DNA from 4 places in the Laceyella putida genome. Region 1 is predicted to be linked to each of the others. Evidence: riboswitches for the same ligand, from Rfam matches in the RefSeq annotation. Region 1 holds a riboswitch; each other region holds the start of a gene.
The links. Region 1 has a riboswitch for cyclic di-AMP ahead of ACFQNG_RS00345 (CBS domain-containing protein). Riboswitches for the same ligand answer to the same signal wherever they lie in the genome.
Positions count from the first base shown of each region.

Region 2: another riboswitch for cyclic di-AMP. It lies ahead of ACFQNG_RS08040 (cell wall hydrolase); the one in region 1 lies ahead of ACFQNG_RS00345 (CBS domain-containing protein).
Region 3: another riboswitch for cyclic di-AMP. It lies ahead of ACFQNG_RS04410 (alpha/beta fold hydrolase); the one in region 1 lies ahead of ACFQNG_RS00345 (CBS domain-containing protein).
Region 4: another riboswitch for cyclic di-AMP. It lies ahead of ACFQNG_RS18475 (Na-translocating system protein MpsC family protein); the one in region 1 lies ahead of ACFQNG_RS00345 (CBS domain-containing protein).

Region 1 covers NZ_JBHTBW010000002.1:21,743-29,437, forward strand. The annotation lists gene ACFQNG_RS00330 (MMPL family transporter) at 1-542, opposite strand, end outside; gene ACFQNG_RS00335 (sensor histidine kinase) at 648-1,970, opposite strand; gene ACFQNG_RS00340 (response regulator transcription factor) at 1,967-2,668, opposite strand; gene ACFQNG_RS00345 (CBS domain-containing protein) at 2,852-3,388, opposite strand; cyclic di-AMP (ydaO/yuaA leader) riboswitch at 3,485-3,650, opposite strand; gene ACFQNG_RS00350 (ABC transporter ATP-binding protein) at 3,893-5,653, opposite strand; partial or broken gene ACFQNG_RS00355 (sensor histidine kinase) at 5,709-6,757, opposite strand; gene ACFQNG_RS00360 (response regulator transcription factor) at 6,754-7,428, opposite strand; gene ACFQNG_RS00365 (acyl-CoA thioesterase) at 7,660-7,695, opposite strand, start outside.
Region 2 covers NZ_JBHTBW010000020.1:41,752-49,446, forward strand. The annotation lists gene ACFQNG_RS08015 (acyl-CoA dehydrogenase family protein) at 1-758, opposite strand, end outside; gene ACFQNG_RS08020 (3-hydroxyacyl-CoA dehydrogenase) at 827-1,678, opposite strand; gene ACFQNG_RS08025 (shikimate kinase) at 2,545-3,108, shown strand; gene ACFQNG_RS08030 (DUF421 domain-containing protein) at 3,968-4,816, shown strand; gene ACFQNG_RS08035 (hypothetical protein) at 4,838-5,032, shown strand; cyclic di-AMP (ydaO/yuaA leader) riboswitch at 5,179-5,322, shown strand; gene ACFQNG_RS08040 (cell wall hydrolase) at 5,325-5,999, shown strand; gene ACFQNG_RS08045 (hypothetical protein) at 6,628-7,026, opposite strand; gene ACFQNG_RS08050 (hypothetical protein) at 7,117-7,695, opposite strand, start outside.
Region 3 covers NZ_JBHTBW010000011.1:3,927-11,621, reverse strand. The annotation lists gene ACFQNG_RS04425 (bifunctional metallophosphatase/5'-nucleotidase) at 1-1,444, shown strand, start outside; gene ACFQNG_RS04420 (FMN-binding glutamate synthase family protein) at 1,517-2,938, opposite strand; gene ACFQNG_RS04415 (hypothetical protein) at 2,925-3,218, opposite strand; cyclic di-AMP (ydaO/yuaA leader) riboswitch at 3,600-3,740, shown strand; gene ACFQNG_RS04410 (alpha/beta fold hydrolase) at 3,942-5,060, shown strand; gene ACFQNG_RS04405 (hypothetical protein) at 5,070-5,276, shown strand; gene ACFQNG_RS04400 (LuxR C-terminal-related transcriptional regulator) at 5,345-6,508, opposite strand; partial or broken gene ACFQNG_RS04395 (HPr family phosphocarrier protein) at 7,053-7,268, shown strand; gene ACFQNG_RS04390 (TetR/AcrR family transcriptional regulator) at 7,301-7,695, shown strand, end outside.
Region 4 covers NZ_JBHTBW010000072.1:14,269-21,963, forward strand. The annotation lists gene kdpA (potassium-transporting ATPase subunit KdpA) at 1-1,579, opposite strand, end outside; gene kdpF (K(+)-transporting ATPase subunit F) at 1,603-1,683, opposite strand; gene ACFQNG_RS18475 (Na-translocating system protein MpsC family protein) at 1,889-2,224, opposite strand; cyclic di-AMP (ydaO/yuaA leader) riboswitch at 2,336-2,508, opposite strand; cyclic di-AMP (ydaO/yuaA leader) riboswitch at 2,783-2,923, shown strand; partial or broken gene ppsA (phosphoenolpyruvate synthase) at 3,469-6,092, shown strand; gene ACFQNG_RS18485 (hypothetical protein) at 6,374-6,658, opposite strand; gene ACFQNG_RS18490 (ArsB/NhaD family transporter) at 6,677-7,695, opposite strand, start outside.

The sequences.
Region 1 (7,695 bases):
TCTGTTTTCTTCACTCCATCCAACGAGGTTTGCGCGAAATCCTCGTTAATGAACTCATTTCCCGTCAAGTATGTGTGAACCCCACTCACTTTCACTTCTTGTGCCAGCTTTTGCCGCAATTCGGCTACCGTAGCCTTGCCTTGTTCGATGGTGGCGACCGCCATCACCGTTTTTTTGTCTTTGGAGATCAACTGCCCTTCCGACTCTTTACTGGAAAAGGGATGCAAGACGGAACGAACCTGAAGCCGTCGGTTGTGTTCCAACTTGATCAGCTTCCGTTCGATCGCTTCCAGTTGCCCTTCCGTCAGCTTCTTGTCTTCATGGAACACAATCAAGGCATTGACGCTTTTCTCGCCTTGGGCATGTTGATCCATCTCCGCAAGCAGGTCGGAAGCGATGCGGGACGTATATTCAGCCGCAATTTCCGGTTGCCCTTTTTCCCTTACCAGCTGATCGGTGGAAGGCATCGTGACAAAAAGCGCAACCGTCGTGGCAAGCCATAACAACAGCAACAGCCACTTGACCTTAAGGACCCATTTCATCCACCCATCTCCTCCCTTGACATCTGACTCACAAGTCAGTTTATCAAGGAAAAATAAATCAAATCTAAATCAAATATGAAAAAAGCTAAAGGAAATGAGTCGATCTTATGGATGCGCGATCGGAATGGCAAACCTGACTCCCAAACCGCCAAGGTGTGACGGAAATGCTTCCATTTGTCCGCCATGGCGTTCGACAATCGTGCGGCTGATGGCCAATCCCAACCCGGTCCCGCCCGTTTGCGCCTGGCGGGCCCGATCCACTGTATAAAATTTGTTGAACAAGTGCGGAAGTTCCGCTTGCGGCACCCCGATGCCATTATCTTCAATCTGAAAATACGCCATATTCTCTTCGACATAGCCAACAAAATGAATCATCAAATCGTCTGCCTGCGCATAGCGCACAGCATTGCTGACCAAGTTGGCCACGACTCTGCGCAACCATTCCTCATTGGCGTCGAGAACGGTCGTTTCCCCAAACAGGTGATGGGCACGGAACCCGATGTCCAACCCGGCGCATTCCGCTTCATACTCTTCCGCGATGGAACAAAAGAAGGTGTCGGCGCGGATCAGAGACGTTCTCATGTCGATCAGCGCATATTCCTGTTTGCTGTATGCCGAAAACTCCTCCACCAACTTCTGGATTGTCACCGTCTTCGTCTGCAACAACCGAAAGGTTTCCCGTTGTTTGGCCGGATCCTTCACCACCCCCGACTCCAACAACTCCAAAAAACCCTGGATGGTGGTCAAGGGCGTTTTCAAGTCATGCGCGATCGCAGTGATCATATGCAATTGCTCTTCATACGCCTGAACCAACCGCTCTTCCATGGCGTGCACATGCCGGTATAAATCGCCAATTTCATTGCAGCGCTTGTAGGTTAGGGGAAGAGGCTTCCGCTTTAAGCGAATTTGGGCCAGGCGTTTGTTCAACGCTTGGATCGGCATGGTGATAAAATGATGGAAATAGATGACAAAACTGATGATCAAAATGATCAACACGGGGATAAAGGCCCAGACCGTCCGATTGATCAAGGAGTGAACGCCAAACTCCATCAACCGGGGCTGGCGTATGATCTGAAGCTGACCCGTCCGCTGATGGCCTTCATAAATCGGAAGTGAGAGGCTCACGGTGAATCTGCCGGGTTCAAGCTTTCCCGCCATGAACGAACCGGCTTTCCCCCGATACTCCAACCGAAGCCTTCCATCCGCCACCATTTGCTCCAGCGCATGACTTAGTGCGGTTGAGTCATGTTGCAGCCACTCCACCTTGCGCACAATCTCAAAATTCTCCGTGACAAGCGCTTCCGATTGGTCGGCCACTTGCCGGATAAACACATCTTGGACATATAAGAAAAGAAAGCCCACCAGCCAGAGAAACACCAGGATGGTTAAAACCAAAAACAACAACGGGATTTTGTACTTCAGTTTCATCTGTCTTCTCCACTTAACAGAAACTTATAGCCGACACCCCAAATGGTTTTGATCATCGCGCTCCCTTCGCCCAACTTTTTTCTGATGTTTTTGATGTGCACAGTCACGGTATTCAGATCACCAATATTGTCATCCCAAACGCTCTGATAAATTTGTTCCCGGGTCAATACCTGATTATGGTGTTGGTAGAGAAAATGGAGTATCTGAAATTCCTTGGTGGACAAATCCAGTTTGTCCCCGTTCAGAAACGCTTCGTATGTCTGTTCATTCATGTGGAGGCCTGTCGAAGGCGAGTCCACTCCTCCATCCCTCTCCGATTGAAACATCGCCAACCGCTCCAAGCGCCGGAAGTGAGCTTTTATCCGCGCAACCAACTCTTGCACACCAAAGGGTTTGGCGACATAGTCATCCGCGCCGATCTCCAAGCCAATCACTTTATCAATCTCCCGATCCCGGGCGCTGAGCAAAATGATCGGCATATGATAACGTTGCCGAATTTTCCGAATGGTTTCCAGCCCATCCATCTCCGGCATCATAATGTCCATCACAATCAGATCGATGGGATGCCGCTCTACCGCTTTCAGCGCGCACCTGCCATTGGCGGCCGAAAACACTTGAAACCGCTCATAGGTGAGTGCCTCGGTTAACAGCTGGATAATATCTGGATCATCATCAACAATAAGGATATTTCTTGCCATAGGGACCTCCCGTTTCCTGGCGGTCTTGTTTGCGGTTACCCGCAGCATGTTCCCAACACAAGCTTATCACACCTTGATGAAACAAACCCGTCCCCCCGGCCCCAACAGGCCGCCACATGAGGCTTCCAAAAAATCAGCCCCCTTTTTCATACAGGGGGCTGATTTTCACTTGCCACTTGCTGTTCAAGTTCGCCTATGAAAAAATTTCTTGTGCTTGATGGTTCCATTTTTGCCTTCCCTTGTTTTGCCGGAATCCATTCCCTGATCCCTGGTGCGTTGGTATTCGGCCTCAAAAAACTCAACCACTTTCTCCATCATCACTTTTCTGGTCAAAATTCCGATGAATCGGCCTTTCAGATCGATGATGGGGGTAAACGAACGTTCCAGCAAGACTTCAAAAGCAAAAGATAAAATGGAATTGGCCAAAATGCCCAAATAGCTTTTGTTCATCGCTTCCTTTACCGTATGTTCTTTCAATCCTGTAAAATCACCTTCCTGTTGGTTCAACTGCAGGATGAAATCCAATATGTTGGTTTTGCTTATCACTCCCTCCACTTTTCCCGCGCCATTGATGACGGGTACAGAGCTTAATCGCTTTCTCGTCAATACCAAGAGAGCCCGTTCCAACGAACAGTCCGGGTCGATGATGGTCACTTGCTCCTTGGGGATGATGAGCGTGGCAATCTCTTGTGAAAATAAATACGAATCCTTATTAAACATAAAAATAACCCCTTATATCGCAATAGAGTCACAAACCGGTATTCGAAAAATGAAAAACCGCAGAGCGGTTACTCTGCGGGCGTCTGCCACAACAAATAACCCCCTCTCATCACGCTTGCGAGGTTAGCTGTCGGATTCGGGCTGGAGAGTAGCCCTACCCAAGCCAACAATGATTCGCTTGAGATTCACCCCATGTGGAAGAAGTGTCTCTTCTCACGATTGGTTCCCCCGTTCCCTCAATGGGATTCAGCGAGCTTTGGGATCGATGTCGGATTTTTCATCGAAGTTGAAGTTATCTTACACCGACAGTAAGTGAAAGTAAATGCCCCCATGGGTTTGGCTCTTCCCCATTTTCACTTTGCCAGCCCATGTAAGCGCTTAATTATCGTTGTTTCTTAATGAATCGATGTTTATCTGCCCCTTCGCGGCCCACACACCCGCCCCCCTTTGGGAAAAGCCGAAAGCGCCTGGGCAAGTTTACCGCTTGTCCAGGCGCTTTTCCTTTTACCTTATGTCGTGCTGCAACTCCCATTTGAATTGTTGTTTCACCAGTTTTTGATACAACGCATGATTCGCCAACAATTCCTGATGAGTCCCCATGCCGGTGAGCTTTCCTTGTTCCAGCACCAGGATTTGGTCCGCGTCCACAACCGTGGACAAGCGGTGGGCAATGACCAGCGTGGTCCGCCCTTGCATCAGGTTTGAGAGCGCCTCCTGCACCACTTTTTCCGAGGTGGAATCCAAGGCGGATGTCGCCTCATCAAGCATCAAAATTTGCGGATCATGCAAGATGGCGCGGGCGATCGCGATGCGTTGCCTTTGCCCGCCGGACAACATGATTCCCCGTTCTCCCACTTCCGTATCAAAACCGTTTGGCAAGTTTTTGATGAATTCGTCGGCATAAGCGAGCTTGGCCGCTCTCTCCAGCTCTTCCTCCGTTACATCCCGATCCATCGCATAGCAGATGTTCTCCCGAACCGTTCCGGCAAGCAAAGGGCTTTCCTGTGACACATAGCTGATAGAGCTCCGCCACTCTCTGAGCCCCAGTTGGGACAGCGGGGTGTCTCCCAAGCGGATTTCCCCGGCCACCGGATGATAAAATTGCTCCAACAAGGAAAAGAGCGTCGTCTTGCCGCTGCCGCTCGGGCCTACAATCGCGGTCACTTTGCCCGGTTGAACCGTGAAACTGACATCATGGAGCACCGCGTCGTGACCCGGATAGGCAAAGGTCACGTGATCAAAGTGGATTGGTTGGGCGGGAACCACGGCAGAACTCTTCGCTTCCACATCCTCTTGTTCATGCTCCAAGATCTGGAGCAGCCGTTCTGTCGCTCCCATCGCTTTCTGCACACTGGTAAAAAAACGCGTCAACATGGTCAGGGGTATAATGATCTGGAACAGGTACAGGATAAACGCGACCAAATCGCCCGCACTCAACGCACCGGTTGAAACACGGTACCCACCATAGCCGATGATCACCACCAGCATGAACATCATCACGAACGACATCAGCGGTTGAAGCACGGCAGTCAATTTGGCTTCTTTCAAACTCACTCGCAAGAGATGGTCGATTTGCTTTTCCCCATGTTTCTGTTCCACCGCTTCCGCCACATAGGCTTTGACCAAGCGAATCTCTGACACCACCTGGGTGAGCAGGCTGGTGAATTGAGCGGTCTCCCCTTGCAACCCTTTGGAAATGTTATACATTTTGCGCCCAATGGGCCGCATGACCAGAAAGATGATGGGAACGGAAATCAGCATGACCAATGTCATCGACCAATCCAAATACAAGAGGATGGCAAGGGAGCCAAATAACGAGACAATCCCCGTGAAAATCGAAACCAATTGCTGGCTGATCAAGTCTTTGATGATAGCCGTATCGTTATTGATGCGACTGATCGTCTCCCCCGACCGATTTCGGTCAAAATAAGAGATCGGCAAGTTCAAGGTTTTATGCCACAATCGTTTTCGCAACTTGGCCACAACCATTTCCCCAAGATAGGCCAAGTAGTAAGTGGAGAACCCCGACACGGCCGATTGCACGACAAACGCCACCAGCAAGGTCAACACAGTCTGAAGATCAAGCGTTTTGACCGTCATCACATCGACGATATCTTTGGTCAACCACGGCACAACCAAGCCCGCCACGGTTGACACCAAACTCAATCCCAGCACGAGGCCGATCAAGAATTTGGGCAATGACTTCACATCGATCAGTTCAATAAATCGTTTGATATTTACTTCCAACTTAGGATTCCTCTCCATTGATGTCCCTCCACATTTTATGTCTTTTTCCTCTCTCTTTTTGAACAAGTCGGCATCACATGCGCGGTTTGAGCGGCAGGTGGATGGTCATCTCGGTACCTTCGCCCAACTTGCTTTTCACCTTGATCGAGCCATGGTGCCGCTCGATGATTTTTTTGACGATGGCCAGCCCCAGCCCACTCCCGCCGATTGAACGGTTTCTGGATTTGTCCGCTTTATAGAACCTCTCAAAGATATCGCTTGATCCTCTTCAGCTATCCCAATGCCCGTGTCGGACAGGATCGCTTCGGCCCGTTCCCCCTTCTTCCGCAATTCAACCCCGATCACACCGCCATCCGGCGTGAACTTAATGCTATTGCTAATCAGGTTGACCCACAATTGCCCCATCATATCTTCATCGGCGAACACGGTTACTTCTTCGAGAGCGAGATCCATTTCGATCGATTTCTTTACCCACTGGGGTTCCAAAGACAAGATAACTTTTTGCAATTGCTTGTCCAAACGGTACGGTTTCGGCTCAAACGGATGAACATCGGACTCCAGCGAGGACAGTTTCAACAGGTTCTCACTCAATTTGGACAAGCGGACGCTTTCCTGTTCAATAATGCGAAGATAATGCTTGCGCGCCTCCGCGCTTAACTCATCCTTCTGCAACGCATTGGCGAACCCCCGGATCGAAGTGAGCGGCGATTGGATCTCGTGCGAGACGTTGGACACAAATTCCTGCCGCATCTGTTCCATCCTGTTCAGTTCCTCGGCCATATGGTTGATGCTTTCAAACACTTCGCCAAACGGACTGTCATTGTCCTGGATAAGATTGGCGTTCAACCGCACCTTGAAATTGCCTTTGGCGATTTGCCTAAAGGCATCCATCATCACATGAAACAATTCAAAGCGCTTGGGCGCCGAGAATCTGGCAAACAGATAGCCCACCAAACTGACGAGGAGCAAGCCCACCAGACCGGTAACGAAATAACGGATGAAATCACCCGGTTGATCCGCTTTCACATCAAAGAAGAAGGAAGTGATCAGATATGCGGTCGACCAGCAGAACATGGCATAAGCCCAAAACTTGGTCATATGGAGAAAGATTTTCCACTTCATGCCCGCACCTCCAGACGGTAGCCCAGCCCCCAAACCGTGCGGATTTTGAAGGAATATTGGTCTTCGGGAAAACGCTCGCGCAACCGTTTGATATGGACATCCACCGTCCGTTCATCACCCGCGTAATCGTAACCCCATATCTCCTCGATCAGTTGGTCCCGGGAGAAGGTTTTGCCCGGATAGCTCGCCAGCTTAAACAGGAGTTCAAACTCTTTTAACGGCAACGTCAACCTGCGGCCATCGACAAACACTTCATACGCGTTCCGGTCAAGCAACACCTCCCCAACCCGTACCGTTTGAGACACGGCGATGCGGTATCGCCGGAGCAGCGCCTTGACCCTTGCCACCAACTCCGGCGGCTCAAAGGGCTTCACCAAATAATCGTCAGTGCCGAGCTCAAACCCTTGCACCTTATCAATCGTTTCCCCTTTGGCCGTCAACATGAGCAAAGGGAAATCATAATAAGTCCTCAGTTCGCGGCACAGCGCCCAGCCATCCATGCGGGGCATCATTACGTCCAAAATCGCCATGTCCGCCTTCACCGTTTCCAAAAGCGCCAAAGCTTCTTGGCCGTCCGCCGCTTCAATCACTTCCAAGCCTTCGTTTTCCAGTAACAGCTTGACCAGCTCGCGGATGTGCGCATCATCATCCACAATCAAAACTGTCGCCATGTGTCCATCACCGTCGCTTGTCTGTAAATTATTACCCTCACTATACGCTAAAATTATGAACTATATTTTAAATGAACTCACGAAGGGAGATTCCCTAGCAAAGTCATAAAAAAGCCAACCGCGTCTCAGCAGTTGGCCATGTTCCGGGATGACTCCATTATTCGTACTCAGGGGATGTCCCTGAGCCCGACCACATCACATATTCTCTTATACAAAATGATAGCATCTTTGTTAATCCCAAGGCTGCTTTACTGTAAGATAGTCAGC
Region 2 (7,695 bases), on a different contig from region 1:
GACCCCAAATTTCTGGCCGCAAGGCCTGCCCTTCCATTGGCAAGAATTTTCAGCGCATTCACATAACCTTGACCTTCTGCACCCAAGACGTTCTCCACCGGAACCTCCAACTCTTCAAATACCAGTTCCGCTGAATGCGAACCTCGCAATCCCATTTTTTCTTCTATTTTTCCGACATGAAAGCCGGGAAAATCTTTTTCAACAATGAAAGAGGTGATTCCTTTGGCCCCTTTTTCCGGGTCGGTTACCGCCATAACCGTAAAAACATCGGCTATCGGCGCATTGGTAATAAAATGTTTCGAGCCGTTAATGATGTATTTATCCCCCTTTCGAACCGCTCTCGTTTTCAGATTGGAAGCTTGGGATCCTGCATTGGGTTCTGTTAAGGCAAAAGCGCCAATGCGATGTCCTGACGCCATGTCGGGGAGATATTTCTTTTTCTGCTGTTCATTTCCCATTTCAACGATTCCCACGGTTCCAATCCCGGCATGCGCTCCAATGACCGTGGTATAGCCGTTATGGGTTTTTCCCAACTCCTCAAAAACGGCGCATTTTCCTATCATGTTGATTCCCAACCCACCGTATTCTTCAGGAATGCTTAACCCGAACAGTCCCATTTCTTTGGACATGTTCATAATCTGTTCGGGGATTTCATCTTTTTCTTCAATCTCATTGGCATACGGGTCGACTTCATCTTTAATAAAATCTCGCACGACATTTTTTAAGGCTAAAATATCCTCAGATAATTGAAAATCCATCCTGTTTATTCACTCCTCCACCTATTATGAAAATTCATTTGGGTGACGACATATTTATCAGACACGCCCTAGTTGTCATAGTTATAGAAACCAGCACCCGTTTTCCGGCCCAATCTTCCCGCTTTCACATATTTCACCAAAAGAGGACAGGGACGATATTTTTCCCCCAAGGCTTTGTATAGGTATTCCATATTGCGCAACCGGGTATCCAATCCAACCAAATCGGCCAACTCCAGCGGTCCCATGGGATGATTAAGCCCCAATTTGATGGCTTTATCAATATCTTCTACAGACGCCACACCTTCCATCAGCATATTCATCGCTTCATTCCCGATTAAACAGTTCATTCGGCTCGTGACAAAACCGGGAAATTCATTAACCTCAACCGATTCTTTATTCATTTGCTTAGCGACCTGTTTTGCCATTTCCAACGTTTCATCAGATGTTTCCAACCCTCTAATAATTTCAACCAACTTCATCTTATGGACAGGATTGAAGAAATGCATGGCCACACACTGATCGGGGCGAGAGGTTTGAGCGGCAATCTCAGTGGGACTCATCGTCGAAGTGTTCGTAGCCAGAACAGCGTGTACGGGAGCATGGGCATCCAACTGTTTAAAGACCTCAATTTTTAAATCCATTAATTCAAAGACAGCTTCTATCACCAGATCGGCTGTTTTTACGGCCTCGACCAGGTCCGTGGTATAGGATAAGTTCTTCATTGCCTGATCCTTTTGTTCCGCTTGAAGATAACCTTTTTCAACACTTCTTCCCAGTTCAGAGCTGACATATAACTTTGCCTTTTCCAATGCCTCTGTGGATACATCCTGCAAAGCCACTTTAAATCCTGAAACTGCCGCCGTATAGGCAATTCCTCGTCCCATCACGCCACTGCCAATGACTGCGATGGTTTTTAGCATGATTTCAACCCCCCACATCTATTTAATCATAAAGATTGATTAATAGAATTTCTTCATATCAAACACTCATATCGCATTTTAAAAATATCATTTTGAAAAAAATAGGCATATTTCGATTGGGTATTCTGTACCGCACCGATCAAGATTGATAAATCCTTCATCCTCTGTATAAAAAACAAGCAAGATTCATGCCAATAATAAATACCCAATCTAAGATGGACTTAGATTGACACGATTAGAGGAAAGTCGGGAAATAGCGATCGCACTCTTTCATTTCGATTCAAAATCGAATCGAATTGATTCATTTGTGAATCAACCCTGAAAACGGCAAGATCTTATTGAAATTGATCCAATATAGTCAGGCAACGACTGATTCTACTATAAAAAAATGTACTTTCGCATAGATACTGCATGGACATATCAGTTGAAATGAATCCATTCTTAGTCGCCCATTTTTAAACGCAAAAAAGACCCCCCTCTTAGACAAATGGCTATATCGTCTAAAAAGAGGTCGATCCATTTCCTCCATTCTTGCACTGTTCAGCCAGAACATGACTCACGAACCACCAGCTCCGGTTTTAAAATGATAGACCCTACTGTAAGCGTTGACAAAAACAATTTATTTATAAAATAGAATATACGAAACCAATATATTTTTCCTACTATTATAACGCCGCTTGAAGACCGCTATGATTACGATGATTGCCAAGTGTCCTTTGCGATGTAAGTTTCGATCCATTCTCCCAAAAAAATTCAGTGGTTAGTTGAGAAACACACTTTTTCATACTATAGTTGTCATTAAACAAAAACGAGTCCGTTGCAGAGGTTTAAGGCAATATCCGTAACAGTTGGGAGAGTCGGTTTTTATGACAGAAAATTTACAAATCCCCCTTCGCGAAAAAAATATTGTATTCATTGGTTTTATGGGTGTAGGTAAAACCACGATTGGCCAATTGGTTGCAAAGAAGCTGTATCGTGATTTTGTTGATATAGATGTAGAAATTGAAAAAACTTATAAGATGCCCATCCCCCAGATTTTTCAGGAATTTGGAGAGCCCTATTTTCGCCAAATAGAAAAAGAATTTATCATCGATACTTGTATGAACACTCGTTTAAAAATTGTCTCGCTAGGTGGAGGAGCTTACCTGCAGAAAGAAGTCAGAGAGGTTTGTTTATCCCATTGTATTGTGTATTTTCTTGATTTATCTTGGGACTCTTGGAAAAGTCGGCTACCTTTAATTATCGATAGCCGCCCTGTTCTTAAAAATAAAACATTGGACGAAATTGAAGAATTATTTCTGAAGAGATTAGATGCCTATTCCCTTCATAATTCCAAAATTCGCATCCATGATCAGGATGCTGAAACGGTTGCGGATCATATCGCTGAATCCATCAAAATCACCTGGGATATTTACCAACCGCAGGACTAATTTCCCGGGAATTGGCGTTGATCTTGCTTCAAGTTTCTCGGTGAAAGCATCCACGCTTTGCAAGTGGCGGATCGGTTACCGGCCCATGTTTCCAGTACCCTCCCTCGGGTCAATTGGCTGGGGGCCTGGGAGACATTGTTGCCGCAGGTATTTATATTGTCATTGATTTTATTCCAAGTGAAGCGACTGGAGCGGAGAATGCCTGCGAAACAAGCCATGATTTGCAAGGATCAGAAAGGAAAGTCCGCTGGTTCAAAGTCAGAGGAATATATCCCTGGCTTTTTTGGTGAAAGCGGCTTTCTGTGAATATGCTTTCCGGGCGGTCGGCCATGTTGTTCTCTGTTTCGACAGGGAGGAAAAGACTGTCCGCTCCGGTCCAACAGGCTAGGTAGATTAGACAAAACTCGCATCGCCTCTCCCCAAACAAAGGCGATGCCAGATATCACTTTCCCCATCCATTTCTCTCATTCACTTTTTCACATCCTCTCTTTTATTTTGATGACTTCGGTTGGTACAATTCAACTCCATTCTCTGCCAACCCGCCGAACGTCGGTACATGCATTAGAGTAAACATCAGAATATGGACTTTGATCTCGACGACCTCTGAAATTTAATACCATCCTGTTTGTGGAAAATTGGATGCCCGTAAATATCGTAATAAACACAGTTAGGATTCCGACCAAAAAACCGCCCCATATTGCCAATTGTCTTTTCAAAAAAAACACCTCTTATAGATTTATCCTTACTGTGTAGAATCCCCAAACAAATGAATTCCAGTCATACAATCGGATAAATGAATAGATTGAATGGAAAGTGATCAAAATAAATTTAGAATATTTACGCGAGAGTAGGAGAAACGATGCCGGATTGGATAGCAGTGGTATTGCGGACATTGGGCGCGATTATCATCCTGTTTGTATTGACAAGATTATTGGGAAAGAGGCAAGTAAGCACGCTTTCACCTTTTGAATACATAACGGGCATAACCATTGGGGGGTTGGCGGCCTCTATTCCATCGAAAACGGATGGCACTTGGCATTTGGGAATTGTTTCTCTGATTGTTTGGGTTTCGGTCGCGATTGGAATGGAGTTTTTACAGCTTAAAAGTAAGAAAATCAGAGAATGGATAGATGGAAAAACAACGGTCTTGATAAAAGACGGGAAAGTGTTGGAAGAGAATCTGAAAAAGGAACGGATCACCATTGATGAGCTGATGGCACAGCTTCGCAAGAGAAGCATATTTCACATTTCCGATATCAAGATCGCCGTGATTGAACCAGATGGTAATATCAACGCCTTTGTGTACAAAGAGTTACAACCAATCACGCCAAAAATGTTAGGTTTGAAAGTAACAAAAGAAGAGATCCCGTATGTGGTGATTGCGGATGGCATTATTTTAGATGAGGAATTGGCGAAACGAGGATTGACCCGCGAATGGCTTCAGGCGGAGTTGAAGAAGAAAAGCATCGCGTCGGAACATGTTTTTTTGGGGCAAGTAGACTCAGAAGGACAACTATATGTGGATTGTTATGATGATCAACATCAAGTCCAACAACCGCAGGAAAAAGCAAAATTGTTGACCACTTTGGAAAAGTGCAAAGCTGATCTGGACATATTTAGCTTGTCCACAAAAGACCAGCAAGCAAAAAAGTTATATGAACGGTATTCCCGACAACTCCAGCAAATGATTGAAGAGACAAACCACTAGAGTTTAACCACTCATCATTCGGTGGACGCAGCTCAGATCCACCCAACGAAAATCGAAACGAAGCAAGAGGCGAAAACATTATCCAAAGAACAAGTGAAAACCGTCGCTTTGAAGCAGTGCAAGGGAACCGTCAAATCCATCCAGCTGAAAAAGGAAAAAGGTGTCGACGTGTTCTATGTCCTCATCAAGGGGATGGACGGGAAAACCACCATGTGAAAGTGGACTCAAAAACAGGCAAACTTTGCCGATAGGTGGATAACTCCTTGTTAACAGGAAAATGATTCATCTAAGCCCAGATAGTTACTATTGAGTATATATAAAATCCCTCTTTATAATGAGAAAGGTTATTTTGAACCGGTTCAAAAAATCCTAAGCCGAATTCTGTGTAAACAGATACGGGGGAATGCAATCTTCTGTTGGGGTGAAGCAACTGTGATGGCAGTTGCCGGGAAATCTCCGAATCCCGAACCCGTCAGCTAACCTCGGAGGCAAAAAGGAGGAGGATTTGATGAAACGCTTGAAACAATTTCTGGCCAGCGGGCTCGCTGTCGGAGTGGTGTTTGGGGTGGCAATGGCACCTTACCATCAAGCGGATGCAGCCAATGCGCTATTAAAAGTTGGCCAAAAAAATAATGTTGCCTCAGTGAAAGATGTGCAACAACGACTCAAACAACTGGGTCTTTATAATAAAGATGTGACTGGCGTCTATGATGCCTATACCCGGGATATGGTCATCAAATTACAAAAGAAATATCACTTAAAATGGATTGATGGAATCGTTGGCCCGGAAACAACTGGCGCACTGAAAAAAGCGACTTTTTCCCAAGAAGAAATTGACTTGCTTGCCCGCGCCGTCTACAGTGAATCCCGCGGTGAACCGTATAAAGGTCAAGTTGCAGTGGCAGCAGTGATCTTGAACCGTGTTGATTCGGACATATTCCCCAATTCGGTAAAAGGTGTCGTTTACCAACCAGGAGCCTTTACCGCTGTTTCTGATGGACAGATTAACCTCAAACCAAATGATTCAGCATACAAGGCTGTATATCAGGCGATTCAAGGTGCGGATCCCACAAAAGGTGCTCTGTACTACTACAATCCTGAGACAGCATCCTCCAAGTGGATGAAAAATCGCTCCAAGAAAATGAAAACTATTAAAATTGGGAAACACGTATTTATGGAGTAATTCCTTTACCCTTGCAGAAAGCTGAATGAGGTTGTTGACAAAGAAGGTCAACAACCTTTTTGTTGAAAGGCAATAAAAAAACATTCCAGAGGAAAGCGTCTATGTTCAGGACGTAAATTTTATTTACAAGAAATTTATAGAGCGAAGCAAAAGCTCTGTTCAATCTACAACCCCTATAAATTAAATCTATCAATCAAACCGAGTCTAGTTACTAGATTCGGTTTTTTAAACTAGAATTGATCTGTGAAGATGCTCCGCAAATGCTAATTAAAAAAGAAACTACAATCCTCCTGAGAAAGCGAACAAGTAAAACAATACACTCATTAAAAAACAAAACACCTGATACTGTAGTAATAGTACAGCTGAGGTGTTCCCCTAATCTTTATAAAACTATGTCGTCTAATGCCTTCTAGCGTAAGGTACTTACCTTAAGTGTGTGGTCAAAATGTGGTCAAGCGGTGGTCTTGCCTAATTCCTGGTAAAAATGAGCTTCACATCGACTTCATCCTGCTTATTTTTATTGAACATTACTTAAACAATAAAATTAAACCAAAATAAGAACCATCTTTAATGATGGCCCTTAGCAATACTAGACGGGGTGAAAATATATCTTCCCCAATTACGTTACTTATTCCCATTCTTGATCTTTTGTAAGTTCTCCCGTTTCAAAGAAATGTTTAAAAGCTTTAATCATGTCCTTATACTCAACAAGATATCGTTTGAGTATGTCAGTTCCAACTTTTTGAACTGTAATGTTAATATGCTCTTCATCTTTCTTTGATACAGAAGGATTAACTAAATCTTCGCTGTAACCATCGTAATAATAGGAAACATAATATAGTCTAATTCCATTGTATTCGTCTCCCCCAGCAACCATTAAATCTCCGGCCTCATCGGAAAACAAAGAAACGTTATCAAGGTTGTATCCATCCACATGATCCAAGACTGATTTAATCTGATCCCAACTTGGATTAGATATTACTTCTTTTTCTCCTGGCTTTAAAATACGAAGTTTCCATTGACTCATATTTATACCGCACATTATGATATTATACTCAACTTGCTACACAGAATACTAACTATTAGAACCTATCAAAATATTAACTAATTAAATTTATTATAATTTGGATTGTTTAGCAACTAACCAACCATCCAACATTCCACTAACTGTTCTAGGACTAGTTGTTGTAATATATCTCTTACTAATAACGACACCGCCCTGTCCAATTTTAGTTAAGTAGCCTTTGCTTACATTTACATTTGCGTCAAAATGCCACCAACCTCTATAACCAGGTTTAACAGTCAACGTTGCATTATCAGTAACCGATCTTTGAATTGTCCAAGAAGCTCCTAAAGTGTTCTTGATAGCTTGTACATCTAAACCACTCACAGATACTGAGTAAGTAACTCCGCGTGTAGCTGAGTAAGAAATTGAATATGTTGCTGGGGAGCTCGTCTTATTTTCAACAATTCTGGATACTCGGCCAACCGCTTGTCTTGAAGTTGTGCGAACATCCTGGCGGTAGATTGCAACTGCTCCATTAACATCTCGTGTAGTTACACTGTTGTTTGCAGTATAATTACCTGCAGGTGTTTCTTGAATGGCTTGGTACTCTTCAATTGATACTTCACGTACAATCTGCCCATTTTCCACTTCATATACTGCTATAGTTTCGGAATCGGTTGGGGTTGGCAA
Region 3 (7,695 bases), on a different contig from region 1:
GCTTGACAGCGGTGACACCATTCAAGGTTCGCCCATGGAATATGTGCATGCGCGCGTGAACAACGCCCCAATTGATCCGATGATGTTGGTCATGAACGCCTTGCGGTATGACGCGATGGCCATTGGCAACCATGAATACAACTATGGGCGCAACGTGATGGAAAAAGCGATGGGAGAAGCGAAATTCCCTTGGTTATCCGCCAACACGCTCCGCAAAAACAAGGAGCAGGTTTATACAAAACCGTATAAAATCATCAAGTTGAAGAATGGGTTGCGGATCGGCTTTTTGGGATTGACGACGCAAAAGGTGCCGAATTGGGAAGATCCCCGCAATATCGCCCATCTTGATTTTGTGGATGTCGTCGCCGCGGCGAAGAAATGGGTTCCCATCATGAAAAAACGGGAGAAGGCGGATGTGATTTTCGTCTCTTACCATGGCGGTTTGGAGCATAAAAAGGAAGCGGATGGCAGCATTGTCCCCTTGCCGGAGTCGGACGGGGAAAATCAAGTGTATCAATTGGCGACACAGGTGAAAGGGATCGATGTGATTTTGGCCGGGCATATGCATACGCCATTGGCGGATGTGCGCGTCAATGGGGTGCTCATCGCTGAACCGAACAAGTGGGGCTCTCATCTGTCGGTCGTGGATCTCGACTTGGAGAGACGCAAAGGGCGCTGGAATGTTATCAGCAAGAAAGGCCGACTGTTGGAGTCATCCACGGTGGAACCTGATCCAGCTATCTTAAAACTTACCGCGCAGTATGAAAAAGAGACACAAGCTTTTCTTGATCAACCCGTTGGCAAAATCGATGGGAATATGGTTGTGACGGATCATCACGCTTTTCGCACGCATGACAATGCTTTGATCGAATTCATCAATCGTCTGCAGATGGAGGCAAGCGGGGCGCCCATTTCCTCCACTTCCTTATTTGACAATACCGTTACGGGTTTACCCCGCGAGGTGACGGCCCGTCACATCTTAAGCACCTATATTTATCCCAATACCTTGAAGGTGATTCGGGTCAAAGGAGCCGATATCAAAGCGGCGTTGGAACAGTCAGCCACTTATTTCAAACAAAACAGCGGCACGGATCCTGTTGAAGTGAATCCCGAATTTCTCACGCCCAAGGTGCTACATTACAATTACGACATGTGGGAAGGGATCCGGTATACAATCGATGTGTCCAAACCGGAAGGGCAACGCATTGTGGAATTGTCTGACATGAATGGGCATCCGCTTGTCATGGATAAGGAATACGACGTGGTCCTCAACAACTACCGAGCGGGCGGCGGCGGAAATTATCCGATGTTTGCCAATAAGCCGGTGGTGAAAGACATCAATATCGAAGTGTCGGAACTGTTGACGAACTATATTCGCGAAAAAGGAACTGTGATGGCGACGGTAGATCATAACTGGAAGATCATCGGCGGCAAAGTGGACTGATGTGATGAGGGCATGAATATAAAAAGGGCTGGCCTGCCTCAGGCCAGCCCTTTTTAACCTTCGCTCATCTTCTCATTGTAGCGGGATGGAAGTTTGTTCATTTGCTTGTGGTTGGAAATCGTGAAACATCGCTTGCGTCTCCTCAAAGAAACGCGCTTGGTTTTCGGGGGCGACATAACCCAACTGGATGCCCGTCGCCTTGGCGATGAACGGATCGACGGTGCACAAATCCGATTTGGACAAATCGGACAAAGCGGTTTTGCCCAAGGACATGGCAACCAATTCCATTTCACGCACGCAAGCGTTCAAATACCGGACCAGATTTAAGGCCGCTTGCTCGACATCCAATTGGTCCGTCATTTTTCCCGTATAAACGACCAAACTGGTAGGCGGTTCAAAGGGGGTGGCTTTCACCATTTGTTCGCTCACCAGCGCCATCAGGGCCGCAGTGCCGATATACACGCCGTCCGCGCCCAAGGCGATGGCCTTCAGCATTTGTCCGGGGGTGACCAGTCCTCCCGTGGCAATCAGGTTGATGTCTCGAATAACCCCTTTTCGCGCCAGGAACTCGGAAGCCCGGGTGACGGCGAAGAGAGTGGGCAAGCCGACATCATCCTGCAAAGTGGGCGCACCCCCGTGCGTTCCCCCTTCGGCACCATCTACTGTGATAAAATCGACTTCCGCTTCCACGGCAATCTGCAATTCCTGCTCGAGATGATGCGTGGCGGCGATTTTCAAGCCGACCGGCACGCCGGTTTCATCGCGGAGCCGCCTGACCAATCGAATGAAATCTTCTTTGGAATTGACACCAGGCAACCTGGAATGAATCAACGCATCTTCCCCTTCGCGCAAGCCGAAAACTTCCCTGAAGTCCTCCCCAATGTTATGGGCGGCGGTGCGTTGCGAGGTGGAACCCTGGGCACCTTGCCCCAGTTGGATCTCGATCGCGTCAAGGAGCTTGTATTTGTCCGGATCATTCATCCACCCCCCGCGGTTGTACTGACCGATGAATAGGCTGGCCGCCTCCCGTTCCTCTTTCAAAAGTCCCGCTTCACCGGAATTGGTTGCTGTGCCGACCGCAGTGGCCGCTTTGGCCAAGGCCACTTTGGTGTTTTTGCTTAGCGCGCCGCCAAAAGACATGGCGGCGATCATGACGGGAATGGAAAGGGTCATCGGTTTTTTGGCGCGGTGCCCAATGGTGACGGATGTGCTAATCCCGACGTTTTCAGGGGTGGGAAAACGGAAGAGGTGAACGGGATTGAACAGGATCTTCTCCCATGGGGACAAATGAATTGGGCTTCCCAAGGGGCGGGAAACCGGGGTTCCTTGATTGGCCCTCATGGCGATTTCCATGAGGTTGGTGACGCCCACTTTCGTCGTGGCAGGCACCATTTCAAACAAGTTTTCTATGTATTGATCCCGGATGGCCCGCGTAATCGCTTGATCTACCGTTTCGTTGATTGTGGAACGGATCCATCTCTTAATGAAGTTCATCACGGTTGGCACGCCCCCCAAGTTTGCCACGGTCGATTGCGTTTTTGATGCCTTCCACCTTTTGCGCCATCGCCAAACACATTTGCTTGATGGTGCCGAGCTGACGGGCGGCATTTTGCTCCTCAACCGCAATGTCAACCAATTCACGATGGTCAAAGTTGGTGAGTCTGTTAAAATGCTCGCGTTCGATGGTGGACAATGTTCCCGCCATCGTTTCAATGCGGTTCAGTTCGGAGTGGAGGTAAGAAAGTGTGTGTTTCAAGTCTTGAACGTTTTCCATGTGCTTTACACCTACCCAAGTGATGTTGATTTTCCCGGCCGAAAACCGGGGTGGAATCAGTACGTATTATGTGAATCATTGCTTGATTCTATGCGAAATTGAAAAGGTTTGGGCAAGAATTAATGGCAAAAACAACAATTGCTAAACAACCTTTATTTTTAGGCTAATAATCTAGAATCAAGAAAATGGTTGTCTCTCGATGTGTGATGATTGACCCTTTCAAAATCTCTTCCCAACGGGTCCGGGCCGACATGACCATGACAATGTGGGTGATTTTATGTTCACGGCAAACTTCCACGATTTGTTGGGCGACTTTCCGCGATGAGAAAAATAGCTTGAAAATATGCTTGTGTAGGAGTAAGATATGTTTCAAAGTAAATCATGGTCTATTCGCTGAATCCGTCATGGAGCGGGGGAACCAACATTGTGGCGTCAAGCCACTTGGGGTGAATCCATCTAGGAAGGGCTACTCTTGAGGCCCGAACCCGACAGCTAACCTCGTAAGCGTTTTGGGAGGGTGAACCAATGGTGATTTTTCGGAACACTGGGTAACCCCGGTGGTTTTTTATGCCTTTTTACTGGATGATTTTGTCATTTTCATCGTGAAAAAGGGTGAATGGCATGAAAGAGGTCCCGGTCAATTCAATTTAAAGACGAATTATATAATCAATAAATAGAATAATCAATCATTTGCGGATGATAGGGAAAGGGCGGCGAATCGATTTGTGGAGTGATTTGGAAGAATCCAAACGGTTTGTGATGTTGTCTGCGAGTTCACTGCCATTGAATCCTGAGATGATAAAAAGCGTATTGGGGCGCATTCATCATGATAAAGGAACAGGTGCGGGGGATTGGGCATCGGAATGGATGGCTGAAGGGGATCGGCTTTATCAGGAAAATAAACAAATGGAAGCCTATTTATGTTACAGCCTGGGAAGATTTCCATACGTATCTTCCCCTGTTCGTCAGAAGTGTTTGGACAAATGCCTGTTAACCTTCAATGAGTGGGTGTTTGATTTGGAAGTTCCTGTTGAAAAAACGCAAGTGCATGACCGTAACGGTTCCATTCCCGTGTATCTTTCGGGATTTGGTGATCCGCAAAAACCGGTGTTGATTGTGATGGGAGGGATTTTTTCTTTAAAAGAACAATGGAGCTCCTTGTTGTTGCTGGGACCGAAGCTGGGATTTTCCGTGATTGTCGTTGAAGGGCCGGGTGTGGGGGAAAATCCGCTTATTTGTCAACCTGAATCGCATAAAATGATTTCCTCCCTATTGGACCAACTGGCAACACGGGCCAATGTGAGCCAAGCCTACCTGGTCGGCATGGGGTTTGGCGGTTTGTTGGGAATCCGGGCGGCCATAGCGGATTCCAGAATCCAAGGCATTACGGCCATTGAAACACCACTTCATTATTTTTTCCATGATCAGAGACATTGGACGCAAGTTCCCCGCATCATCAAGCAGACTTTGGCTCACCAGTGCCGGTTGGATGAATGTCTGTTGCCGGAGTACCTCAGGGAATTCGCCATTTCGAAGCAAGAGATCAGACGACTTCGTATCCCCTTGCATTACATCTTTAATCTTCGGGATGAGATCATCCCTTTTGAAGAAAAGATGTTCCTGTTAAACCATGCACTCAATCTGGAGCTGATCGAATTGGATGATGTTCATGGATCGCCGCATCATCAGGGGGAAATTCAAAAATACATTCCGCTTACTTTATTGAGGCAGCAAAAAAGCGGGCGGACTTTTATCAAAGCCCTTTCGTACGCCTCCTTGCAATTGGAGAAGCTGAAACGAAAGCTGGGTTCTTTAAGCTCGATTCATTCATCCCGATACTGAGGGAATCAAGTGCGCTTTAAACGCAAAAACCGTCAATATCTTTGCGGGCCGATTTGCCAAAGGGATGTATGGAATCGAAGTGAAAAAAGCGACAATGAAATGTTTGCCGTAATCATTGACAATCAAAAAGATGCCTTGCTGTTTGCTGATACATTGCACAACGCATCCCAGAGTCTGAAATTGGAAATCAAGCAAGAGGAAATCATCGAGTTTTGATATTTGAAGAACACGTTCGCCCCTGCTTCCTGATGGAAAGTGAGGGGCGACTTTCACATAGAGGGGCCTTATCGTATCAGCCCTTGGCGAAGTCCTTTGGCGACGGCTTCTGCCCGATTGGCGGCTTTTAATTTTTTAAGGACGGAGTGGGCGTATTCGGCGGCGGTGTATTCGCTGATGTGGAGAGCTTCCCCAATCAGTTTGGTGGATTGGCCATCGGCGATCATTTGCAGGATTTTCGTTTCCCGCACCGTGAGGGGGGAGGAAGCCGCTGGAGAAGGAAAGTCATTTTCATAGAGCCGCGAACCAAGGTTTAGGGATACGCGTGACATCAGCTCCGCCAGTTGTTGGACCACTTCCGGATCAGGGTCAAAGGCCCGGCCCCGTTTGTCCAAAAGCAGAAAACCGGCATTTTGTCCTTTTCCGCCGCGAAGGACCGCCGCCATGAGGGCGGTCAACCCAAACTGCTCCACATAATGCTTGGGGAGGTAAAGTTGGGCATCTCGTATATAAATGGGCCGGTTTCCTTTAATGGCTTGCGTGATGCCGGAAATATTGTGTTCCATGTCCCGGACGCGCCGAATGTCGCCAATGTCCACGCCATAGCCATATATGCCCTCCACTGTTTGGGTGAGTGGAGAATACCAGAACAAGGCGCCGCGTTCAAATCCGGAGACTTTTGTGATAAAACGGACAGATCTTGTCAGCATCTGTTCAAGTGATCTCGCGGTGAGAAGAAGTTCGTCCAATCGCACCACAGCTTCCCGATGTTTCGCTGGATTATCGGGGATGGTATTTTCTCCCAATGGCGGATTCGTTTCGATATTGGCGACGGAATAAGAAAGGGTCAGCGCCAGGGAGTGAAGCCAACGGTAGCTGGTCAAGATGTCTGGATGGCTTAGTTTTTGGAGCAAGAGGGTAAACAGGATTTCTTCAAAGATGTCGATGACGGCGATGACCTGGCTCAACTGCAACAGTGGGATCTGCTGTAACACCAGTCGGGAAAAGTTTTTCTCATATGTGGGGAAATCGGCTGCCTGGTCGATGCCCTCAAGCAAGTACTGAAACAATTGGTGGGCCGCTTGTTTTTGGCTTGCGGAGAAGGGAAAGGTGGAGAGCTTTATTTTCCATTGTGTCAAACATTCAGGGGTGCCGGATTTCACGGAATGAAAGATTTTTTCCCATTCTTGAGGGGAGAGGAGCGGAGGGGACAAAAAACTGACTCGTTTCATGGTGACCGTTCCTTCCTTGGTTTATGCTTCTGGGCTTCTTTTCGGATAAAAATGAGTCTGACTTTCTCGTGGGTAAGTCGAACGGATGACATGATATTATCAGAAAAACGAATGAAAATATTATATAACAGAATAATATGTCTAATTACTATTATACAACAAACATGAAAGAGTTAAACAGTTTCTGATCAGATGAAAGTATTCCCTATAAATATAGGGAGGGAGAATCCTATATTCTCAGGGTTGCATACGATTTAGAATAATCATATTATTCGTGATAAGGAGGCGGCTTGAAAGTCGATATAAAATGGAAGCGCTTTAAAAAGCGCGAATCCAGATCAAATGAAGGGTTGATTGAGTTGGATGGCCCATTTGAAACGAGGTGAGAAAAGGTGGGATCATAAGAAGATGGTCAATAAGCCGGGGAATGAAAAGCCCCCTCCACCTGAGCCGGGAAATGAATCTCCAATCAGCCAAATGGTCATGTTAAAACGGTCTTTTCTGTTAGAAGCGGCTTGGGAAATTGTGAAGGAAAGCGAGAAAATATGAGGCGGATGTAGTATTGAAACAAAACGAAGAATATTTGCAGGTGATCACCTTGGATCGCACTCATGGAGCGGAAATTACCATTGTAGCAAAAGGACCTGACACCAATAAGGCGGTTGAAGGAATAATTGGATTGTTGGGCAGAACGCCAAGTAGGGATGAATCAACTCAAGATCATCGGAATGTTCGGTATGATACGAGCCGTTCATCTTGACCGGTTCAACCCGGCCTACAGGAAGTGGAATGATGAGTTTATTGCATAAAACCAACATGCCAAGTGAAACCAGAAACAAAATGCTCTATGCCGCCCTGCACTTGTTTGATTGCAAAGGGTTCAAACAAACCTCAATCCTTGAAGTCGTCGAGCGGGCGAGAGTGTCAAAAACCACGTTCTATCAATATTTTCAAAGCAAAGAAGAGCTGTTGGCCTCTCTGTACCGACGGTTGGCCGATGAAATGATGGAAGATGTGAAAAGGGTGGTCGAATCTGAAGAGAGGATGGGATATAAAGCTTATGTTGGGGTTCGACGCTATATGGAGATATGCGTGACACGGTCGGCTGTCGCCAAATTATTGTTGGTGGAATCGGTCGGCGTCAGTCAGGCGGTCGAACGGGCGCGTCGCGAAGCGCATCGAAGCTT
Region 4 (7,695 bases), on a different contig from region 1:
TGTTGTCCGTGCGGAATGTCCCGATCGTCTCGGGCACCGGTTGTTTTTGCGTGAGCGAACCGGCGACAGCCAGCAGAGCGATGATGGAAATATACCGACCCAATAACATGACCAGTCCGGTTGAGATGTTCCAGAATGGCGTGTTGTCCCCCAACCCTTCAAACCCGGAGCCGTTGTTGGCCGCGGAGGAAGTGAACTCGTAAATCACTTGTGAGATGCCATGGAAGCCGGGATTGCTGATCGCGTCCGTCCCCAAGGGAGTCATGAAAGCAATCGCCGATGGAACCAAGATAATGAGCGGATGGACCAACAAAGCGATCACGATCAATTTCATTTCACGGGGTTCGATTTTGCGGCCCAAGAATTCAGGTGTCCGTCCGACCATCAAGCCTGCAAGGAAGACGGCTAAGATTGCATACATCAACATGTTGACAAAGCCAACCCCTTCACCGCCAAACACGTTGTTCAGCATCATCAGCGACAAGGGAACCAACCCGCCAATCGGGGTGAGCGTATCGTGCATGTTGTTGACTGTCCCGGTGGTGGCCGCTGTGGTTACAGTAGTAAATAAGCTGGACAGCGGAATGCCGAAGCGCACTTCTTTCCCTTCCATGCTTCCTTGTGCTGTGGAGAATCCTAGCTTATTCAGTGCGGGGTTTCCAGCCTGTTCCGCGCAATAAACCACTGCGAGCAATACAAGAAATATGGCCAGTATGGTTCCAAAAAGCACCCAACCCTGCTTGCGGTTTTTCACCATCCGTCCATAAGCGAAGGGGAGGGCGGCCGGGATGCACCACATGGATAAGATCTCCAAAACGGTGGAGAGCGCATTGGGATTTTCAAAGGGATGAGCTGAGTTTACCCCGAAGAACCCACCGCCATTGGTACCCAAGTGCTTAATCGATTCCAGCGAGGCAACGGGTCCCAAGGCGAGTGTTTGCGTTTTCCCTTCCAATGTCGTCACCGTTGTGCTGGAGTCCAATGTTTGCGGTACGCCCAAGGCGACGAGCAACAAGGTGACGATGATGGCCAGTGGGAGCAATACCCGAACATTGGCCCTGACATAATCCCGGTAAAAGTTACCAATGGTTTTTCCCTTGGTAGCTAGTGCGCGAATGATGGCCATGGCCACCGCCAAACCCGTAGCGGCAGAGGTAAACATCATCATGGTGATGAAGATCATTTGGGATAAGATCGATAAGCCGGACTCGCCGCTGTAATGTTGCAAGTTGGTGTTGGTCATAAAGCTGACGACGGTGTTAAAAGATAACGTGGGTTCCATATTGTCAATTTTGCCTGGATTGAGAGGCAAGAACGTTTGCAACCGCAATACAAGATAGGAGATGCCAAGCAAGGTCGCGTTGGCAAAAAGCAAGGTGAGGGCATACTTTTGCCAACCCGTTTCATCCACATTTTTTATCCCGCCTACGCGGTAGATGAAATTTTCAACTGGTGAAAAGAAGCGGTCCAACTTGGTTTTCTCTCTAGAAAAAGCGAGAAACAAATATTTCCCGAGCGGGATCGCAATCATGAATAACAAGAGAAGAACGATCAAAAACTGGAGAATGGCGTTTCCCATTGACTAAAGCCTCCTGGTTTTTATTAGAATTTTTCTGGATTGATTAAGGCATATACCAAATACACAAAGACGGCCAACGTCACCGCACCGATCAACCAAGCCACTATTGTTCACCCCCTCCTTCCATCCAGTTGCACCAGTGCGCAAAGCCATAAAAGAGCGCAAACGAGGCGATTAACAAAACAACCATTGCGATATCAAGCATGGTGATCTCTCCTTTTTTAATTAGAATGTGCAACAAAGGGCATTTTTACCAATTTGCCAGACCGAATTTAAAAGGAATATAGAAGCAACAGAATATGAAAAGGCTTATTCTGTTGCTTCATCAAGGATATAAACGAGGCGTATTTTTTCATCAAAAGGATGAAAGTCAAAAGCCAATAATTGAATCCGGGTATGCAGGATCTGTTCCAGTTCGCATTCCAGCCTTTCTTGACCCTGTTCAAACAGCTTGCGGCGGATTTCCCTTACATGGGTCCCTTTTAGGTCGAATTGAAGCACATTTTGTTCCAATGTTGTCAAGATTCCGTTTAGTTCGATGATGAGTAAGTCGTCTGAGTGCAGCGAAACCCTGACATGCTTTGCTGATTTCCCTGTCATCCTTTTTTGGTGTGTTCGAAATAGGTTAACAAGCTCTCTCTTCATCCCCCTCACGATTTGCCCATACGCATCCCCAAATGATGGTTGAACCAAGCGGTTTTTAAGCATTAAAAAACCAACAGGTGGTTATCCTGTTGGTTTTTGCGCAACAAAAATAACCCCCCCCTCATCACGCTTACGAGGTTAGCTGTCGGATTCGGGTGTTGAGAGTCACCCTACTCATGCCGGTGTCTACGAACCTTGCATGAGATTCACCCCATGTGGAAGAAATCATTCGCCTCCACGATTGGTTCCCCCGTTCCATGACCAGGATTCAGCGATCATTGGGATTGCATTTCGTATGAAGTTGAAGTTATCTTACTCCTTTGGAAAACAAATGTAAATCTTTGATTTAACCTAATTAAGGTCGATTTTGGTAAGTCAAAGAAAATGTAAGCGCTTAAATCGAGTTGTTTCTTATCCAATCTCTTATTTTCATTGGCTTGATAGGCTAGTTATTTTCTTGCCTTAATAACGAATTAATCTCAAAAATAAAATGTTCTTTTGAGAAAAATAGCTTAAAAATATGCTTGTGTAGGAGTAAGATATGTTTAAAAGTAAATCATGGTCTATTCGCTGAATCCGTCATGGAGCGGGGGAACCAACATTGTGGCGTCAAGCCACTTGGGGTGAATCCATCTAGGAAGGGCTACTCTTGAGGCCCGAACCCGACAGCTAACCTCGTAAGCGTTTTGGGAGGGTGAACCAATGGTGATTTTTCGGAACACTGGGTAACCCCGGTGGTTTTTTATGCCTTTTTACAGGATGATTCACTATTTAAGATGTAAAAAGGGAGAAATGCATGAAAGAGATACCAGTGAGATCAATGCCTATCCTGTTTAAAGACGGTAGGAACATACAGGGAGCGGGATTGCAACGGAATTTTTCCCTGCGCCATTTAACGATGATATCCATTAGCGGGAGTATCGGTACGGGGTTGTTTTGTCAGCGGAAGTTCGATCCATACGGTGGGACCGAGTGGGGCGTTGGTTGCGTATGCCTTGATTGCAGCGCGGTCTCATCAAGTCAGAAATAGATACCGACCTGGTCGTTGATATGATTTATACACTTGCCATGCAGTTAGTGAAGGAATATTACCGGACCGGATCGGACGAGAATATGCTTAAAAAGGCTAGCGATATCCTCAAAATCATTAAGGAAGGAATCGCAAGTGTTTAAGGTAAAAACCTGGGATAACTATCTCCAAAGAAATAAGAGAAGCTTGAATTTATTATAGAGGGGATATATGTATGACTTCATATGTGCTTGGTTTTCAGGAGATCGACAAAACAAAGCTCATGGCAGTCGGGGGAAAGGGTTTAAACTTGGGGGAACTATCAAGGATTGAGGAAATACGGGTACCAGAGGGTTTTTGTGTCACCACCGAGGCTTATAAAAGAACCATCGGACGTAACAGAGAGTTTAACGCATTACTGGATCAACTCGCACTGCTAAGAGTGGAAGACAGGGAAGAAATCAGTAAAATCAGCAGAAAGATTCGCAGGGTTGTCGAAGAAGTGGAAATCGACCCGGACATCGAAGAAGAGATCATTCGTTATCTCTCAGAGCTTGGCGAGAGGCAGGCTTATGCCGTACGTTCCAGTGCCACGGCCGAGGATTTATCACTTGCTTCCTTTGCGGGCCAGCAGGATACGTATTTGAACATCATGGGAAAAGAGGAGATCCTGCAACATATCAGCAAGTGCTGGGCTTCACTGTTTACAGACCGGGCGGTGATCTACCGCATACAAAATGGATTCGACCACCGCAAGGTCTATTTATCTGTCGTGATCCAGCGGATGATTTTCCCACAGGCTTCAGGGATTTTGTTTACGGCCGATCCCGTCACCTCCAACCGGAAGGTGCTGTCAATCGATGTAAGCTTTGGGCTTGGCGAAGCGCTTGTCTCCGGCTTGGTGAATGCAGATAACTATAAGGTGCGAGAGGGAAGAATTATTGAGAAGACAATCTCTACCAAGAAATTAGCCATTTATGCATTAAAAGAAGGCGGTACGGAGGAACGGGAGGTCGAGCCCGATCGTCAGAATAGGCAGACGCTGACGGATGAGCAGATTTTGCAGCTGGAGCACATGGGTAGAAAGATCGAGGCCTATTTTGCCTGCCCGCAGGACATCGAATGGTGCCTTTTTGAAGATGCGTTCTATATCGTGCAGAGTCGGCCTATCACTACCTTATATCCAACACCAGATGTGAACGATGGGAAAACCCATGTGTTTATGTCATTCGGCCATCAGCAAATGATGACAGAAGCCATCAAACCATTGGGGTTGTCCTTCTTGAGGTTTTTATCTGATGATGTCCCAATGCATAAAGCCGGTGGAAGGCTGTTGTCGATCTAACGCACGACCTGGCCTCGCCCATTGGCCGAAAGATCCTACTCAGCACTATGGGCAAGAACGACCCTCTGATGCAGAACGTCATCTCCAGTTTAATGAAGCGGAAGGATTTTATGAAATCATTGCCGCGCGGCAAGAGAGTTTTCGGCTTTGGCAGAGAGGGACTATCCTGGGCACTTCCTATTCAGGCGATAAAGATCTACCTGAAAAACGACGCAGTGATCATACAAAAGCTCATCTCCCTCAACGATGCGTCTATAAGAGATCTGCAGCAAAGGATTGTAAACGTATCTGGAGATGAGCTGTTTGAATTTATTTTACAAGACCATAAGAAATTAAAAGAACTCATGTATGATTCAGTAAGCTTGGGAGCGATCATGGTTGGGATGCTTGCAGCGAACTGGATCAATAAAAAAATGGAAAAATGGTTGGGTGAAAAGAACGCGGCCGACACGCTTTCCCAATCGGTATCCAACAACGTTACATCTGAAATGGGTCTTGCGCTCTTGGATGTATCAGACGTGGTCCGGCAATATCCTGCGGTGATTGAATATTTTCATCATGCCAATGATGAGACCTTTTTTGAGGACCTAGCCAAACTGGAAGGCGGTCATGATGTCATCGACTCCATGCGGGCTTATCTTGAAAAATACGGCATGCGTTGTTCCGGGGAGATCGACATCACCCGGACTCGTTGGAGCGAACAGCCGACCGCACTCATCCCCATGATCCTCAGCAATATCAAGAATTTTGAACCCAATGCGCGCAGCATCAAATTTGAGCAGGGAAGGCTGGAAGCAGAGCAGAAGGAGCGGGATCTTTTAAGACGCTTGGAGCTATTGCCCGGTGGCAAACAAAAGGCAAAAAAGACAAAGAAGATGATCAGTGTTTTGCGCAATTTTATCGGCTATCGGGAATATCCCAAGTACGCCTTCATTAGACGTTACTACATTTATAAGCAGGCCCTGCTGAAGGAGGCCGCTGTACTGGTGCAAAAGGGCGTTATCCAGGAGAAGGAGGACATCTATTATCTATCCTTTGAGGAACTCCGGGAGGTTGTTCGCACAAACCGGCTGGATTACAGTATCATAACCGAGAGAAAAGAGGAGTACGGGGTCTATGAGAAGTTGACACCGCCGCGGCTGATGACGTCCGAGGGCGAGGTTATATTCGGCGAATACAACACCGACAATATTCCCCAAGGTGCCTTGGTGGGCATACCCGTTTCATCCGGCATTATCGAGGGCCGCGCACGTGTCGTTTTAAAGATGGAGGACGCCAACATAAAGGATGGCGATATCCTGGTAACTACATTCACTGATCCCAGCTGGACGCCGCTGTTTGTATCCGTCAAAGGCTTGGTGACGGAAGTAGGAGGGCTTATGACCCATGGATCCGTCATTGCGCGCGAATACGGTCTTCCGGCGGTTGTAGGTGTGGAAAACGCCACAAAGCTGATCAAAGACGGACAGCGGATCCGGGTGAACGGAACGGAAGGGTATATAGAAATGCTGTGACTTTTGTAGTCTCGCCATCAGATTTTCAGGAAAAATAAAATTACCGACTCCTTAACGTACAAGGAGTCGGTAATTTGTGTCTAAAATATGTCTAAACATACGATTTTCTCGAAATGATACGGTAACCCTATCGCCATCAAGCTAAGCCTTGTTAATTAAGTGAGAGTCGTTGTCTTTGTGATTAAATACCATCTGTCTCAAAAAAGTAGGCATAACAAACAAGCTTGAATTAAGCGAGAACACACAATGGGACTGTTCTCGCTCTTTGTGGTTGCCGATACCTAAGCCGTCCATTCCACCCTTTTCAATAGTCGAAACTTCATCAACGCCAGCACAAAATCGACGTAATAATCCCGGCGCACGATGACTCGGAATTCGTGGTCAACATGGGTGTAAAACAGCACATCCGTGTGCACGTCATTCTCCTCAAACATCTTCTGCACCTGTTTCATGGCATCAATTGTATCGGGGGTTCCATTGATGAATTGAATGTTGAACTCCACATCATTGCCATTGACTGTTTCTTGTATCTTTATCATGTCTTTATCATATTGGTAGAACAGCATGAGTTACGCTCTCCTTTGTTATATCAAATATCGCAAATACACATACACACTGGCCATAACCACGGATAGCAACATCAGAGGAAATCCATATTTCAAATACTGGACAAACGTGATTGGATGCCCTTCTTTGCCTGACATCCCAGCTACAATCAGATTGGCGCTCGCCCCGATCAACGACCCGTTTCCTCCCAAACAGGCTCCCAGCGCAAGACTCCACCACAATGGTTCCAAATTGCTGATTCCCATCTGCCCCATCTCTTGTATCATGGGGATCATCGTTGCGACAAATGGAATATTGTCAAGGAAAGCAGACGCGATCGCACTGAGCCACAATATCAACATGGAAGTGATGACGATATTGCCTTCAGTTAGTTCCATCGCTTGTTCCGCCAATTGGGCGATCACCCCCGTTTCGATCAGGCCGGAGACGAGGACAAACAAACCGATGAAGAAAAAGATCGTCATCCACTCCACCTTGGCAAACGCTTCTTCCATCGTATGCTCCCCGGTCAACAGGAGCAAAAGAAAGGCACCCGCCAAAGCTACCGTTGCAGACTCAAGATGGAGCAACTGATGCAAGAAAAATCCAAGAATGGTCAGTCCCAACACGGTTAAGCATTTGCGGAGCAGTTTGTGGTCGGTGATCACTTCTTTTTCATCCATTTTCATCACGCTGTTTTTCAGTTCGGCAGTCGTTTGAATCTGCTTGCGAAACAGCAGAAGGAACAGCGGCACATATACCGCCATAATCAAGATTGCGATCGGAGCCAAATTGACAATAAAAGACATAAAGGTCAGCTCTTTCACCGCGCTCCCAATCATGATGTTGGGCGGATCGCCAATCAGCGTCGCCGTGCCCCCCACGTTGGAAGCGATGATCTGCGTGATTAAAAACGGAATCGGGGAGACCTGAAGTTGGCGTGTAATGCTGAAGGTGATAGGAACCATGAGAAGAACGGTTGTGACATTGTCCAAAAACGCCGATCCAACCGCTGTGATCAATGACAGAGATATCAGGATGCGAACCGGATTGCCTT